Regions from separate parts of the Enterobacter hormaechei subsp. xiangfangensis genome, predicted to be linked through region 1. Evidence: predicted binding sites of a transcription regulator. Region 1 holds the regulator's gene; the other holds the start of a gene.
What was found. Region 1 encodes PhoB, which activates phosphate uptake and scavenging genes when phosphate is short. Its sites were predicted from a motif close to CTGTCATAAAACTGNCNNAT; they were not measured.
Positions count from the first base shown of each region.

Region 2: the regulator PhoB is predicted to act here: its motif matches at 5,723-5,742, upstream of kdgR (DNA-binding transcriptional regulator KdgR).

Region 1 is NZ_CP017183.1:1,008,844-1,017,283, reverse strand. It holds gene brnQ (branched-chain amino acid transporter carrier protein BrnQ) at 1-285, opposite strand, end outside; gene phoR (phosphate regulon sensor histidine kinase PhoR) at 695-1,990, opposite strand; gene phoB (phosphate response regulator transcription factor PhoB) at 2,012-2,701, opposite strand; gene sbcD (exonuclease subunit SbcD) at 2,889-4,094, shown strand; gene sbcC (exonuclease subunit SbcC) at 4,091-7,222, shown strand; gene mak (fructokinase) at 7,320-8,225, opposite strand; gene rdgC (recombination-associated protein RdgC) at 8,349-8,440, shown strand, end outside.
Region 2 is NZ_CP017183.1:2,729,830-2,738,269, reverse strand. It holds gene BFV63_RS13165 (GAF domain-containing protein) at 1-304, shown strand, start outside; gene proQ (RNA chaperone ProQ) at 401-1,087, shown strand; gene prc (carboxy terminal-processing peptidase) at 1,107-3,155, shown strand; gene htpX (protease HtpX) at 3,349-4,230, shown strand; gene BFV63_RS13145 (MFS transporter) at 4,282-5,655, opposite strand; gene kdgR (DNA-binding transcriptional regulator KdgR) at 5,834-6,625, shown strand; gene BFV63_RS13135 (YobH family protein) at 6,689-6,928, opposite strand; gene mgrB (PhoP/PhoQ regulatory lipoprotein MgrB) at 7,089-7,232, shown strand; gene BFV63_RS13125 (YebO family protein) at 7,307-7,594, shown strand; partial or broken gene BFV63_RS13120 (DUF2627 domain-containing protein) at 8,263-8,407, shown strand; gene cspE (transcription antiterminator/RNA stability regulator CspE) at 8,420-8,440, shown strand, end outside.

The DNA of each region.
Region 1 (8,440 bases):
CGGGCCAACGGCCAGATAGCAGACTGTTGCCAGCAGAACGCCAGCCACTTTGCCAATCGGGGTGCTGAGGCTGTCCACACCGCCACCGACTTTCGCCAGCGCGATAACGGTCAGTACCGGCAGGCCCACGGCAGTAAGCAGGAAGCCAAACGCAGCCGTCCAGACGTGTTCACCCGCCTGTAAGCCAACCATTGGAGGAAAAATGATATTACCTGCGCCAACGAACAGCGCAAATGTCATAAAGCCCAGCGCGATAATGTCACGCGATTTCAAGTGATGGGTCATAAAACCTTACTGCCTGTGGATGTGGTGTTGAATACGTTGAGATTTTCGCCATCCCTGATGGGACGATACAGCGGAAAATTTGCTCAATTTCAGCGGGATATGCTCCCGTCCTGGCGTGGCGAAGAATAGTTTTTCGATTTACCACGCAAATAAAGTCGGTCTGACAGTATATGGGGGGCAATTTAAACGCTTATAACGTTTAAAGGCAAGAAGGGATCGTAAAACCAGAACAATATGCCAGCATGAAAATCCAGACCAACATAATATGCCATGTATAAGAAAAACTCATGGCTAATCATGCGAACAAAAAAGCACCAGCCGTATAATATTCATCCGCGTTTCGCTTGACTGCAAAGCAAACGGGCCAGCAATCGCTGGCCCGTGGAAAGGTAGCCTGACACACACGCTGTCAGGCGCTTTTTTTGGCAATTAATCGTTCCGGAATCACGAAGCTAAAGCGCGTGCCCTTACCGAGGGTGCTTTCGATATTGAGCCGGCTTTCGTGGTGGCTGACGGCATGCTTCACAATTGCCAGCCCCAGTCCGCTTCCGCCGGTCTGCCGCGAGCGCGCCTTATCCACCCGGTAGAACCGTTCAGTGAGACGCGGGAGGTGTTCAGGCCCAATCCCCGGCCCGTTGTCCTCGACGCTAAACTCAGCGCCCGCCGGGGTATGCTGCCAGCGTACCGCGATATGCGTCCCTTTCGGGGTATGATTCACGGCGTTATAGACCAGGTTTGAGATAGCGCTTCGCAGCTCATCTTCACTGCCGAGCACTTTCAGCGTGTTATCAACGTCAAAACTCAGGGTGTGCTGATTATGACTCAGCGTTTGGGCTTCGCGCTCCACCACCCGCAACATCATCGGCACATCAATGATGTCATTTAGCGCCAGCGACGGGGCAGCCTCAATTTTTGAAAGCGTCAGCAGCTGTTTGACCAGCCCTTCCATGCGGAACGTCTGCTCCCGCATGGTATGCAGCGCTTTCTCACGCGGCGCCCCCTCAAGCGTTTGCTCCTGCATCATCTCCAGGTAGCCCTGAAGCACCGTCAAGGGCGTACGCAGCTCGTGGCTGACGTTGGCAAAGAAGTTACGTCTCGCGCCCTCAAGCTGGTGCATCTGGGTAACGTCCCGCGCCACCATCAGCCACTGCCGATCGCTGTAGGGCATCACGCGGATTTCCAGATGGCGACCGTTATTGAGCTTCAGATTGTGCGGGCGCGAAAAATCCCGCTTTTTCAGATACAGCGTGAACTCGGGATAACGCAGAAGGTTCAGGATGTTCTGACCATTATCATCCGGCCAGCGCAGGCCCAGCAGCTGTTGCGCGAGGCCATTGCACCAGAAGATGGTCCCTTCTTCCGTCGTCAGGATCACCGCGTCCGGCAGTGACTCCGCACCGCTACGAAAGCGTTTGATCAGGCTTCCCAGCTCACGACGGCGCTTTTTATTACGCATCTGCATCTGGTGCAGGCCGTAGAGTAGCGGTTCCCAGCTCCCGCTTCCCGGCGGAGGTGTCATACTTCTGTCGACCCACAGCCACCAGGAAAGACGCAGTAAATTCCAGAAATGCCAGACGAGCAATCCCGTCACGGCCACCAGTAAAAACCACGGCAGATAGCCAAAGATAGCCCCCAGAATGAGGGCCGGAATACAGCATAAGATCAGTTCAAAGACGAGCCTTTTCCATGACAGACGTTCCAGCACGCGTCACACTCCTGTCATTGTTCAGAAACGGGTCGAGAAGCGATAACCCGTGCCGCGGACCGTCTGTACCATGCGATCGTGGCCGCTCAGTTCCAGTGCTTTACGCAGGCGGCGAATATGGACGTCAACCGTTCGGTCTTCGACATAGACGTTAGTTCCCCAGACGTTATTCAGCAACTGTTCGCGGCTGTAAACGCGCTCCGGGTGGGTCATAAAGAAGTGCAGGAGTTTAAATTCGGTCGGTCCCATATCGAGGGGATTTTCACCGGTCATGACCCGGTGCGAGGTAGGATCCAGGCTCAGACCCTGCATCTCAATCACCTCTTCCACCGCCATCGGTGAAATACGGCGCATCACGGCTTTGATACGCGCCACCAGCTCTTTCGGGGAGAACGGTTTGGTGATGTAATCGTCCGCGCCGGTTTCCAGACCGCGCACGCGATCCTCTTCCTCGCCGCGCGCCGTCAGCATCACCACCGGGATATCACGGGTCATCGCCTCGCGTTTGATATGCTTGATAAACTGCAATCCGGAACCGCCAGGCAGCATCCAGTCCAGCAGGATCAGATCGGGCCAGGGTTCATTCAGCTGGTTCACCGCGCTGTCATAATCTTCCGCTTCAACCGGCTGGAAGCCATTTTGTTCAAGCACGAAGCACACCATTTCACGGATCGGAGCTTCATCTTCTACGACCAGAATACGTCTCGCCATACTTTGCCCTGTCTTATCGTATTTAAGTTACAAGTCTGTAATGCGGCGTCATTATGCGTCAGATTTATGACAGATTTATGAAAAACATTACCACTATAAATGGCAAACTGTTGTTTTATTACAGCGGTTATTTTCCGTTCCACGAAAGTTTATAATCCTGCTTTCTTATTATTGCCACGGATCTTTTATGCGCATACTTCACACCTCAGACTGGCACCTGGGTCAAAATTTTTACAGCAAAAGCCGCGCCGCGGAACATGAAGCGTTCCTGAACTGGCTGCTGGAGACGGCTCAGGCTCACGAGGTGGACGCGATTATTGTGGCGGGCGACATTTTTGATACCGGATCGCCGCCGAGCTATGCGCGTGAGCTATACAACCGTTTTGTGGTCAACCTCCAGCAAACCGGTTGTCACCTGGTGATTGTCGCCGGAAATCATGACTCGGTGGCGACGCTGAATGAATCCCGCGATATTCTGGCGTTCCTCAATACCACCGTGGTGGCCAGCGCCGGGCACGCGCCGCAGATCCTGAAAAAACGCGACGGCACGCCGGGCGCGGTGCTGTGCCCAATCCCGTTTTTACGTCCGCGAGATATCGTGCAAAGCCAGGCGGGTCTGTCCGGCAGCGAAAAACAGCAGCATCTGTTGCAGGCCATCACCCGCTATTATCACCAGCAGCATACGGAAGCCTGCGCCCTGCGCGGCGATCAGGCCATTCCGATCATTGCCACCGGACACCTCACCACCGTCGGAGCCAGTAAGAGTGATGCGGTGCGCGAGATCTATATCGGTACGCTGGACGCGTTTCCGGCGCAAAACTTCCCCCCCGCCGACTACATTGCCCTCGGGCATATTCACCGGGCGCAGATCATCGGCGGCTGCGAGCATATCCGCTACTGCGGCTCGCCCATTTCGCTCAGTTTTGACGAAACGGGCAAAGCCAAATCCGTCCATCTGGTGAGCTTCACCGAAGGCAAACTTAGCGCCGTTGAGACGCTCGAGGTGCCGGTCACCCAGCCGCTGGCGGTGCTGAAAGGCGATCTGGCCGCCATTACCGCTCAGCTTGAGCAGTGGCGCGGCGCAGCGCTTAATCCCCCCGTCTGGCTCGATATCGAAATCACCACCGACGACTACCTGTACGATATGCAGCGTAAAATTCAGACGCTGACGGAAGACCTTCCCGTGGAAGTACTGCTGGTACGCCGCAGCCGCGAGCAGCGCGAGAAAATACTGCTCAACGCCCAGCGTGAAACGCTTAGCGAACTTCGGGTTGAAGAGGTGTTCGCGCGGCGGCTTGCGCATGAAGAGGTGGACGAGGCCAGACGCACCAGGCTTAACGAGCTGTTTGCCCAGACCCTGCACTCCCTCCATGACGAGGACGAAAACGCATGAAAATTCTGAGCCTGCGTCTGAAAAATCTGAATTCGCTAAAGGGTGAGTGGAAAATTGATTTCACCGCGGAGCCGTTCGCCAGCAACGGGCTGTTTGCCATCACCGGCGCAACCGGCGCGGGTAAAACCACGCTGCTGGATGCCATCTGCCTGGCGCTGTACCACGAAACGCCGCGTCTTAATAAGGTCTCTCAGGCGCAAAACGACCTGATGACGCGCGATACCGCCGAATGCCTGGCGGAAGTGGAATTTGAGGTCAAAGGCGTTGCTTATCGCGCTTTCTGGAGCCAGAACCGCGCCCGCAACCAGCCGGACGGGAACTTACAGGCACCGCGCGTAGAGCTGGCCCGCTGCGAAGACGGCAAAATTCTGGCCGACAAAGTCACGGATAAGCTGGAACAAACCGCCGCACTCACCGGGCTGGACTATGGTCGCTTTACCCGCTCGATGTTGCTCTCGCAGGGGCAGTTTGCCGCCTTCCTGAATGCTAAACCGAGCGATCGCGCTGAGCTGCTGGAGGAACTGACCGGCACGGAAATTTACGGCCAGATTTCCGCCATGGTTTTTGAAAAACACAAAGCGGCACGTAACGCGCTGGAGATGTGCGAAGCGCAGGCCGCAGGGGTTGTGCTGTTGAGCGAGGAACAGCAGCATCACTTGCAGCAAAGTTTGCAGGCGCTCACTGACGAAGAGAAAATCCTGCTGGCACAGCAGCAGAGCCAACAGAAAGATTTTCAGTGGCTTACGCGTAACGACGAGCTGATACGTGAGCAGCAGCGCGCAGCCGCTTCGCAGCAGCAGGCGCAACAGGCTCTGACGGACGCCGCGCCGCAACTGGCGAAGCTCCAGCTGGCGCAACCCGCCGCCCAGCTACGTCCGCTATGGGAGCACCAGCAGGAGCAGACCGCCCGCCTGTCGCAAACCGCAGAGCGAATTGTCGAAGTAAATACTCGCTTACTCGACAGAGCGGCACAGCGCGCGCGTATCCGCAACGGTGCGCAGCGCAACCGTGAACAGTTGCAGACAGAGCACACGGCGCTGACGCAGTGGCTAACCGAACACGATCGTTTCCGTCAGTGGGGACAGGAAATTGCCGGCTGGCGGGCGCATTTTACGCAGCTGAATCGCGATAAAAATCAGCTTGTTGCCCAGGCAGCGCGCATGGCTGAGCTTCGTCAGAAGCTGGCTGAGCTGCCGGAGAGTACGCTGACGCTGACGGCTGAGGATCTCGCGACGGCAATGGAGCAACAGGCACAATCGCGGGCGCTCCGCCAGCGTCTGACTGCGCTTCACGCTCGCTATCAGCCGCTGCAAAAACGACTGCGCCAGAATGCGGAAAGCGTGCAGAAAGCGCAGGCTGAGCAGGGTAAGCTCAATGAAACGCTGATCCTGCGGCGTCAGCAGTTCAAAGAAAAAAATCAGCACTATGCCGACCTGAAAGCGCTCTGTGAGCGTGAGGCGACAATCAAGGACCTTGAAAATTATCGTGCTCAGCTGGAAGCGGGTAAGCCTTGCCCGCTCTGCGGTTCACGCGAACACCCGGCAGTTGTGCAGTATCAGGCGCTTGAACTGACTGACAATCAGCGCCGCCGCGACGCGCTGGAGAAAGAGGTTGCCGCGCTAAAAGAGGAAGGATTGCTGGTGCTCGGGCAGGTGAATGCGCTGACCCAACAGATCCAGCGCGAGACTGAGGAAGCACAGGCTCTCTCTCAGGAAGAACAAGCACTCACTAAAGAGTGGCTGGAGGTCTGCACCTCCCTGAACATAGCGCTGAATATTCAGGATGATATAGCACTCTGGATGAGCGCACAGGAGCAGTATGAACGCCAGCTGTATCAGCTCAGCCAGCGTCTGACGCTGCAAAACCAGCTCATTGAACAGGAAGGTCAGGCGCGCCAGTACCAGCAGCAGCTGACGGCGACGCGTCAGGCGCTGGCGGCCTCGCTAGAGTCGCTGTCGCTTAGCGTGCCCGATGAAGGGGCCGAAAGCGCCTGGCTGAGCGCACGCGAAGCTGAATATACCCTGTGGCAGGAAAAACAGGCCCAGCACGGTACGATTCAGGAACGTATTAACGCCCTGATGCCAATCCTGGAGACGCTGCCGGTTACCGATGATACAGAAGCCGACGCGGTTATACCTGAGAACTGGCGCGGCATCCACGACGAATGCGTGTCGCTGCAAAGCCAGCTCACCACCCTACAGCAGCAGGAGACGCTTGAGCGTGAACGGCTCCAGCAATCACAGGCTCAGTTCAACGCCGCGCTGACCGCGAGCTGCTTTGCCGATCGGGAGGCATTTCTCTCCGCCCTGCTGGATGAAGCGTCGATCCGCCAGCTTGAACAGCAAAAGCAGACGCTGGAAAACCAGCTCCAGCAGACCACGGCGCTTTCGGTGCAGGCAAGCCAGCAGCTTCAGGCGCATCAGGCACAGCGCCCCGAGGGGCTGGAAACCGATGCCGCAACGCTTCAGGCGCAGTTACATCAGCTGGCGCAACAGCTTCGGGACAACACCACGCATCAGGGGGAGATCCGCCAGCAGCTCAAACAGGACGCCGATAACCGTCTGCACCAGCAGGCGCTTATGCAGCAGATTGAGGAGGCGGCGCGTCAGGCCGACGACTGGGGCTATCTCAATGCGCTGATAGGCTCCAGCACCGGCGATAAATTCCGTAAATTCGCCCAGGGGCTAACGCTGGATAATCTGGTGTGGCTTGCCAACCAGCAGCTCAACCGTCTGCATGGCCGCTATCTGCTTCAGCGTAAAGCCAGCGACGCGCTGGAGCTGGAAGTGGTCGATACCTGGCAGGCCGATGCGATACGCGATACCCGTACCCTTTCCGGCGGGGAGAGTTTCCTGGTCAGTCTGGCGCTGGCTTTAGCGCTTTCCGATCTGGTCAGTCACAAAACGCGCATTGATTCGCTGTTCCTGGATGAAGGGTTCGGCACGCTCGACAGTGAAACGCTGGACACCGCGCTGGATGCGCTCGACGCACTGAACGCCACCGGGAAAACCATCGGCGTGATCAGCCACGTTGAGGCGATGAAAGAGCGTATTCCGGTGCAGATCAAGGTGAAGAAGATCAACGGGCTGGGGTATAGCAGGCTGGACAGGGAGTTTGCGGTGAATTGAATGGGGGACGGTGCGGTCTGATGCCCTCACCCTGGCCCTCTCCCTGTGGGAGAGGGTACAAACATCATAAACGGCAACGCAAGTTGCCGTTTTGCGTTTATTCCGGCCACAGCCACGCCGCGCCTCGCACGCCGCTGGAGTCACCGTGGACGGCTTTGCGGATCGGCGTTTCGCACTCGCCGCCAAATACCCACTGTTTCACCAGCGTTGGCACCGTGGCGTAAAGTCGGTCGACGTTGCTCATGCCGCCGCCCAGCACAATCACGTCCGGATCGAGGATATTGATCACATGCGCCAGTGACTTAGCCAGCCGCATTTCGTAGCGGCTGAGCGCCAGTTCAGCCACCGGATCCTGCTCCTCAACCAGACGCATAATCTCGTTACCTTTCAGCGGCTGGCCGCTCAGACGATGATAATCGGTGGCAAACCCCGTACCGGAGATAAAGGTCTCTATACAGCCCTGCTTGCCACAGTAGCACGGCACTTCGGCGCGGTATTTGAGTTCATCTTCATCCATCCACGGCAGCGGGTTGTGCCCCCACTCGCCCGCGGTGCCGTTGCCGCCAATATGCGAGCGCCCTCCGAAGGCCACGCCCGCCCCGCAGCCGGTGCCGATAATTACGGCAAATACGGTCTGCGCGCCAGCCGCTGCGCCATCCACGGCCTCAGACACCGCCAGGCAGTTTGCGTCATTCGCCAGACGCACTTCCCGGTTCAGGCGTTGGCTTAAGTCTTTATCAAACGGCTGACCGTTGAGCCAGGTGGAGTTGGCGTTTTTCACCACGCCGGTATACGGCGAAATGGAGCCAGGGATCCCCATCCCGACTGTGCCCGTCTCGCCCGTTGCCTGCTCTGCCATATCGACCAGGCGGGCAATCGTCTCTATGGTCTGGTGATAATCATCGCGCGGCGTAGGCAGACGGTGGCGAAACAGTTGCTCCCCCTGCTCGCTCAACGCAATGACTTCTGTTTTGGTGCCGCCCAAATCAATCCCAATACGCACAAGACACTCCTCATTATTTTGATTATCAACAGAGTAGAAGCCTGCTTCCCGATTAGCAATGCAAGCGATGCGACAATTCGTTATCATGCCCGCTGATTTAACGACAAGGCCGTGGAAATTATCATGCTGTGGTTCAAAAATTTGATGGTTTACCGTCTCAGCCGCGACGTTTCGCTGCGTGCAGAAGAGATGGAAAAACAGTTAGCCGCTTACTC
Region 2 (8,440 bases), 1.7 Mb from region 1:
CTGCGTGCGTATCCCGGTAGGTCGCGGCGTGTGCGGTACCGCAGTGGCGACCCGTCAGGTTCAGCGTGTCGAAGATGTTCATGCGTTTGACGGCCACATCGCCTGCGATGCCAGCAGCAATTCTGAAATCGTACTGCCGCTGGTGGTTAAAAATCAGATTATTGGCGTTCTGGATATCGACAGCACGGTCTTCAGTCGCTTTACTGCCGAGGATGAGCAGGGGCTGCGCGCGCTGGCCGCAAACCTGGAAAATGTTCTGGCAGACACCGATTATCATAAATTCTTTGCGAGCGTCGCAGGATAATCAACGGATAACGTAGCATTTACTGATAGCGTCATTATAATGTCGCCTGTTCATGCCTGCGCTTGTTGGCAACGTCCGTTGTAATCAGGAAATTTCATGGAAAATCAACCTAAGTTGAATAGCAGTAAAGAAGTTATCGCATTTCTGGCCGAGCGTTTCCCGCAGTGCTTCAGCGCTGAAGGTGAAGCGCGTCCTCTGAAAGTCGGTATCTTTCAGGATTTGGTCGCGCGCGTTGAGGGGGAGATGAACCTCAGCAAAACGCAGCTTCGTTCTGCCTTGCGCCTTTATACCTCGAGCTGGCGTTACCTGTACGGTATCAAGCCGGGTGCGACCCGTGTCGACCTTGACGGCAACCCGTGCGGTGAGCTGGACGAGCAGCACGTAGAACATGCGCGTAAGCAGCTTGAAGAAGCCAAAGCTCGCGTGCAGGCACAGCGTGCGGAACAGCAGGCGAAAAAACGCGAAGCCGCAGCGGCAAACGGTCAGGAAGACGCCCCTCGTCGCGAGCGTAAACCGCGCCCGGCACCGCGTCGTACTGAAAATAACGATCGCAAACCGCGTGCTGACAAACCAGCAGCTAAAGCCCCACGTGCGCCGCGCGAAGAGCCGCGCCACACCCCGGTTTCTGACATCAATGCGCTGAGCGTAGGTCAGTCTCTGAAGGTGAAAGCGGGTAACAACGCGATGGACGCCACCGTACTGGAAATCACCAAAGATGGCGTTCGTGTACAGCTGACTTCTGGTATGTCAATGATTGTACGCGCAGAACACTTGTTGTTCTGAAACGGAGGCCGAGCCTGGCATGAACACTTTTTTTAAGCTCACCGCGCTGGCTGGCCTGTTTGCTATAACAGGCCACGCTTTCGCTGTGGACGATATTACGCGTGTTGATCAAATTCCGGTTCTCAAGGAAGAGACTCAGCACGCGACGGTGAGTGAGCGCGTGACGTCGCGCTTTACTCGTTCGCACTATCGTCAGTTCGATCTCGATCAGGCCTTTTCGGCCAAAATCTTTGACCGTTATCTGAACTTGCTGGATTACAGCCATAACGTACTGCTGGCCAGCGATGTCGAACAGTTCGCTAAACGCAAATCCGAAGTGGGTGATGAGCTGCGCTCCGGAAAACTCGATCTGTTCTACGATCTGTACAACTTATCGCAAAAGCGCCGTTTTGAGCGTTATCAATACGCGCTGAAAGTGCTGGAACGTCCTATGGACTTCACCGGCAACGACACCTTTAATCTGGACCGCAGCAAAGCGCCATGGCCGAAAGACGAGGCTGAACTGAATGCGCTGTGGGATGGAAAAGTCAAATATGACGAACTGAGCCTCAAGCTCACAGGCAAAGACGAGAAAGAGATCCGTGAGACGTTAAACCGTCGCTACAAGTTCGCTATTCGCCGACTGGCGCAGACCAACAGTGAAGATGTTTTCTCGCTGGCGATGACCGCGTTTGCGCACGAAATTGATCCGCACACTAATTATCTCTCTCCACGTAACACCGAACAGTTCAATACCGAAATGAGCCTGTCTCTGGAAGGTATCGGTGCTGTGCTTCAGATGGACGATGACTACACCGTAATCAACTCCATGGTGGCCGGTGGCCCTGCATCGAAAAGCAAAGCGATCAGCGTAGGCGACCGTATTGTCGGTGTGGGCCAAACCGGAAAGAGCATGGTGGACGTGATTGGCTGGCGTCTTGATGACGTAGTTGCGCTGATCAAAGGGCCGAAGGGCAGCAAAGTTCGCCTGGAGATCCTGCCAGCCGGTAAGGGGACCAAAACCCGTATCGTTACTCTGACCCGTGAGCGTATCCGTCTGGAAGATCGCGCGGTGAAAATGTCGGTTAAAACCGTGGGTAAAGAGAAGGTTGGCGTTCTGGATATCCCTGGTTTCTACGTCGGCCTGACCGATGATGTGAAAGTGCAGCTTCAGAAGCTTGAAAAGCAGAATGTCAGCAGCGTGATCATTGACCTGCGCAGCAACGGCGGCGGGGCATTGACCGAGGCCGTCTCGCTTTCCGGGCTGTTTATCCCGTCTGGCCCGGTGGTACAGGTGCGCGATAACAACGGTAAAGTGCGTGAAGATGCGGATACCGATGGTGTGGTCTACTATAAGGGGCCGCTGGTGGTGCTTGTCGATCGCTTCAGCGCCTCTGCATCGGAAATCTTCGCTGCTGCCATGCAGGATTACGGCCGGGCGTTAATCGTCGGCGAACCGACGTTTGGCAAGGGCACCGTTCAGCAGTACCGCTCTCTGAACCGTATTTACGACCAGATGCTGCGCCCTGAATGGCCGGCGCTGGGCTCAGTACAGTACACCATTCAGAAGTTTTACCGCGTCAACGGCGGCAGCACGCAGCGCAAAGGCGTGACGCCGGATATTATGATGCCGACAGGTACCGAAGAGACGGAAACGGGCGAGAAGTTTGAAGATAACGCGCTGCCGTGGGATAGCATTGATGCCGCGACATTCGTGAAATCGGGTGATATGAAACAGTTCGGACCGGAACTGCTGAAAAATCACAACGATCGCATCGGGAAGGATCCGGAATTCCAGTACATCATGAAGGACATCGCGCGTTTCAACGCCCTGAAAGCAAAACGGAACATTGTGTCTCTGAACTACGCTCAGCGTGAGAAAGAGAACAATGAAGATGACGCGACACGTCTGGCGCGTATCAACGATCGCTTCAAACGTGAAGGCAAGCCTCTGCTCAAAAAACTGGACGATCTGCCTAAGGATTACCAGGAGCCCGATCCGTATCTGGACGAGACGGTGCATATCGCGCTTGATCTCGCGAAGCTGGAAAAAGAGAAACCTGCTGTGCAACCTGCTCCGACAAAATAATCCCCCAACAGGCACAAGAAATTGTGCCTGTTTCTTTTTGTTCCTCATCCTTCCGTCAGGCAGATTTCCAATTGTGTAAAGTTGTGTCTTTCTGGTGACTTACGCCGTCTGGATGCTTGAAAATAGCCGTAATACCCATACGATGTGGGTAATCGCATAGTGCGTTTTGTTAAACTGAGGTTAAAAGAATATTATGATGCGAATCGCGCTCTTCCTGCTCACCAACCTGGCGGTGATGGTGGTATTCGGGCTGGTGCTAAGCCTGACGGGAATTCAGTCGAGCAGCGTTCAGGGTCTGTTGATTATGGCGCTGCTGTTTGGTTTCGGTGGCTCTTTCATTTCACTGCTAATGTCGAAGTGGATGGCACTGAAATCCGTGGGCGGTGAAGTTATTGAGCAACCGCGTAACGATATGGAGCAGTGGCTGATGAGCACGGTTGCTCAGCAGTCAAAGCAGGCGGGCATTGCCATGCCACAGGTAGCCATCTACCACGCGCCGGATATCAACGCGTTTGCTACCGGTGCGCGTCGTGACGCGTCCCTGGTGGCCGTCAGCACCGGTCTGCTGCAAAACATGAGCCGTGACGAAGCGGAAGCGGTTATTGCTCACGAGATCAGCCACATCGCCAACGGCGATATGGTCACCATGACCCTGATCCAGGGCGTGGTGAACACCTTCGTTATCTTTATTTCCCGTATTCTGGCGCAGATTGCTGCCGGGTTTATGGGTGGCAACCGTGATGAGGGTGAAGAGAGCAACGGCAACCCGCTGATCTATTTTGCTGTTTCAATGGTGCTGGAGCTGGTGTTCGGTATCCTGGCAAGCATTATTACCATGTGGTTCTCCCGTCATCGTGAGTTCCATGCGGATGCCGGTTCCGCGAAACTGGTGGGTCGTGAAAAGATGATTGCTGCGCTGCAACGTCTTAAAACCAGCTACGAGCCGCAGGAAGCAAACAGCATGATGGCCTTCTGCATCAACGGCAAGTCAAAGTCGCTGAGCGAGCTGTTTATGTCTCACCCGCCGCTGGATAAACGTATTGAAGCGCTGCGTAGCGGCGAATATCTGAAGTAACGTAATCGGGTTGAAAACAACCGGGCAGGAGTCCTTCTCCGCCCGGTTTTTTTATGCCTGCGCCCTTGGTTGGGTGACACGAAGACCGCTAATGACAGCCGCGAGGGTCGCCAGTGTCCCTGCGGTAATCAGCGCAACGTGTGTCGCATTCTGCCCGGCCAGGTTAAACATCAAGGCTACCAGTGCGGCCCCGGTGCTTTGCCCTAACAGTCTTGCCGTGCCCAGCATCCCGCTGGCGCCACCGCTGCGATGACGTGGGGCAGAGGTGATAATCGTGTGGTTATTAGGGGACTGGAACAGACCAAAACCGGCCCCGCACAGGATCATGCGCCAGATAATATCCAGATCCCCTGGCGAGGCGGGCAGGAGCGCCAGTGCAAACAGTCCCACCGCCATGACAACCAGCCCAATCGCCCCCAGAAGCCCGGCATGAACGCGCTCAATAAGGTAACCGGCCAGCGGGGCCATCACCATGGTTGCCAGAGGCCAGGGCGTGAGCAGCAAGCCTGTTTCCACTTCCGAACGGCCAATCACGCTCTGCAAAAAGAACGGCAGCGCAACCAGCGCCAGCATCTGGGCGCAGAACGAGCAAATGGAGGTACAAATGGATAGCGAAAACAGCGGAATACGCAGCAAATCCACCGGCAGTAACGGCACGGGCAGCGCCAGCTGACGTCGTACGAAGAAAAATCCGATGATAAGCATTGCAACGATTTCTGCGGCAATGAGCGACAGAGACTGCCCCTGCGCAAATCCGCTCAGCGCGGTAATCAGCAGGCCAAAGGTCAGCGCGTTCATCACGGCGCTGGGCAGGTCAAAACGCGGCATGGTGTTTTTCGGACCATTTTCCGGAAGATAGCGCAGGGCGAAGAAGATCGCCACAATACCCAGCGGCACATTAATGGCAAACAGCCACTGCCACGAGGCAACGGACAGAATGGCGGCGGCAATCGTCGGCCCGGCAGCGGACGACACGGCCACAATAAAGGAATTAATGCCCATGCCGCGCCCCAGGTGGCGGTGAGGATAGATAAGCCGTATGAGGGCCGTGTTCACGCTCATTAGCGCCGCGCCGCCAAAGCCCTGCGCGATACGCGCCAGGGTGAGGGTGTGCAGTGAATCGGAAAGGGCACAGAAGAGCGAGGTGAGGGTAAAGACCACCAGCCCGCACTGGTAAACCCGGCGATAGCCAAACATATCGCCCAGGAAAGAGAGTGACAGGAGGGAAATCACAATTGCTATCTGGTACGCGTTCACAATCCAGATGGAGCTTGCGGGAGAAGCATTAAGGTCTTTTGCAATGGTAGGAAGAGCAACGTTGGCAATCGCACCGTCAAGGACAGCCATCGAAATACCGATGACAATAGTGGCAATTGCCCCGTACCTCTGCGGTAAGGGCAGGCCATCAGAAACGTTTTTTTGCATGAGAAAAGAATGACTCAGCGTGAAATTATTTTCAGAGTAACTATTTTAGCATCGTTATTTCGGTTTTATGTCGCAGATTTGTAACGAAGTAAACCCAGATAGATTGCAGCACGCATCACACGAATTTATAATAAAAACCGGTTCTGATTTTTATAAAACACTCTCCATGAGGTGATAAATGGCAATCGCAGATTTGGATAAGCAGCCAGATTCTGTTTCTTCCGTGCTGAAGGTGTTTGGCATCTTGCAGGCGCTCGGAGAAGAGCGTGAAATTGGTATTACAGAGTTGTCGCAGCGTGTGATGATGTCGAAAAGCACCGTTTATCGCTTTTTGCAGACGATGAAATCATTGGGTTATGTCGCGCAGGAAGGAGAATCAGAAAAATATTCTCTGACGCTGAAACTGTTTGAACTGGGCGCCCGCGCCTTGCAGAACGTGGATCTGATCCGCAGCGCTGACATTCAGATGCGTGAACTTTCACGACTGACGAAAGAGACAATTCACCTCGGTGCGCTGGATGAAGACAGCATTGTTTACATCCACAAAATTGACTCCATGTACAACCTGCGCATGTATTCACGCATCGGTCGTCGTAACCCGCTCTACAGCACCGCAATTGGTAAAGTACTGCTGGCCTGGCGCGATCGCGAAGAGGTGAAGCAGATCCTTGACGGGGTGGAGTACAAACGCAGCACCGACCGCACCATTACCAGTACGGATGAACTGCTGAGCGTGCTGGATAACGTGCGTGAGCAGGGTTACGGGGAAGATAACGAAGAGCAGGAAGAGGGGCTGCGTTGCATCGGTGTGCCGGTATTTGACCGCTTCGGCGTTGTCATTGCGGGCCTGAGCATTTCGTTCCCAACGCTGCGTTTCTCTGAAGAGCGTCTTCATGAATATGTGGCGATCCTGCATACCGCAGCGCGCAAAATTTCAGAGCAGATGGGATATAACGATTATCCGTTCTGATCGACGCTTTCAATAAAAACGCCGCAACAGTGCGGCGTTCTTGTAAGCGAAATTCAACGCTGATTAACCGTTATCAATCACATCAGATGATTTACGCAGCACAGGACAGTTGGTTAACCCGATGATCCCGCTGTCGGAATGAATGTACTGCGCCGTGCTTACCCCCCGGGCGGTAAGATATTTACACTGGATACCCAGACCCGCGGCATTTTCTTTGCTTCCCATTAATACGCCGTACCCACTTAATAACAGGCCGATCCACACAATGGCCAGTACAATTACTGTACGAATAAGTAAACGCATCGTTGCCTCTTTTTTCTTTGTTGTCATGGAGTAAGCGTAACGGGTTTACGCAGTGAAACAAGTGCACGATTCCGAAAAGCGTCTGTTGAAGGTACAGTTAGCCCCTGTTTAAGATAACCGTGATAACCTGGCTGCATCAGGTCATAAGACGGAGTGTGGAGTGAAAAAAATACGCTGGGTAATTCTGATTATAGTGTTGATAGCTTGTGTGGTGCTGTGGACGCAGACTATCAATGTGATGTGCGATCAGGATGTACAATTCTTTAGCGGCATTTGTTCAATCAATAAGTTTATCCCCTGGTAGAGGCCATTTTTACGCTGAGTGATGTCCTTACGTGGCGGCAGTGGTAAAATGACTGTTTTTACTGAGGTGGTGAAATGGGTGAGTTACTGAATTCGGGGCTGCTGAGCATTGCATCCCTGGTAATGTCTTTGGTGGTGCTGGTCGTTGGGCTGGTACTGTGGTTCTTCGTTAACCGCGCCAGCTCCCGCACAAACGAGCAGATTGAACTGCTGGAAGCATTGCTCGATCAGCAGAAACGGCAGAATGCGTTGCTGCGTCGTCTGTGCGAAGCCAACGAGCCGGAGGAGAAAGCGGTACCTAAGGACGCTGTTGCTCAACAACAGGACGAGGAAGACTTCATTCGCCTGGTAGCCGAACGATAGTTTGCCCGGAAAGGGAGGTGGCCTGACGTACGGCGTAAATCCCCTCCCTTATCAAATGTGATCCACAACATCCCAACATATAATTAAGCAGCAGTTAACTATTGTTTCAGCATACTGAAAACTGGTGAATATTTATCCTTATTCGATAATTACCGTTTCGTTGAATAAATTGTGTGTTTTATCTTTCCCGAAGTGTTTTATTTTTATCGAAACGTTTTGCTTGCCTTGTTTTGAGGCAGAGTCATAAAAATTTCATTATTTTGGTGCAGAATAACGCTAATTAAATGGTGGATTTTAATACAATTAGCAAAATGTAATTAACATCGTATATTCCCTGACACATGTCGGTGCGTTGCAATGTTTTCAGCATAACTTTTCACAAAATGTTCTAACTCAGTCATTCTTTTAAAGAAAATCAGGGATTGGGATGGACGCTTTGAAATGATTGAGCTATGTTTAAAAAGTCTTTGATTACAGGGCACGTCAACGCACCCTGCGGGCAGTGAGGTCAGGTAGCGCTTCATTTGACAATTCGCATAACTGTGCAGATTGTTATGGAGTAACACCTGAATTTGTGCGGCGGATCGAGACATGTTTAAAAATGGCTTGCCATATTAAACGTTGTGTGTGATAACACGTTTTGGGTCAAACGAGGTACAGTTCTGTTTATGTGTGGCATTTTCAGTAAAGAAGTCCTGAGTAAACACGTTGTCGTTGAATACCGCTTCTCTGCCGAACCTTATATTAGTGCCTCAAGCAGTAATGTCTCAGTTTTATCTAAGTCAAAGCCTGCGGGCTAAGAAAACACTCTAAGGAATTTTGCAAATGGCAAAGATTAAAGGTCAA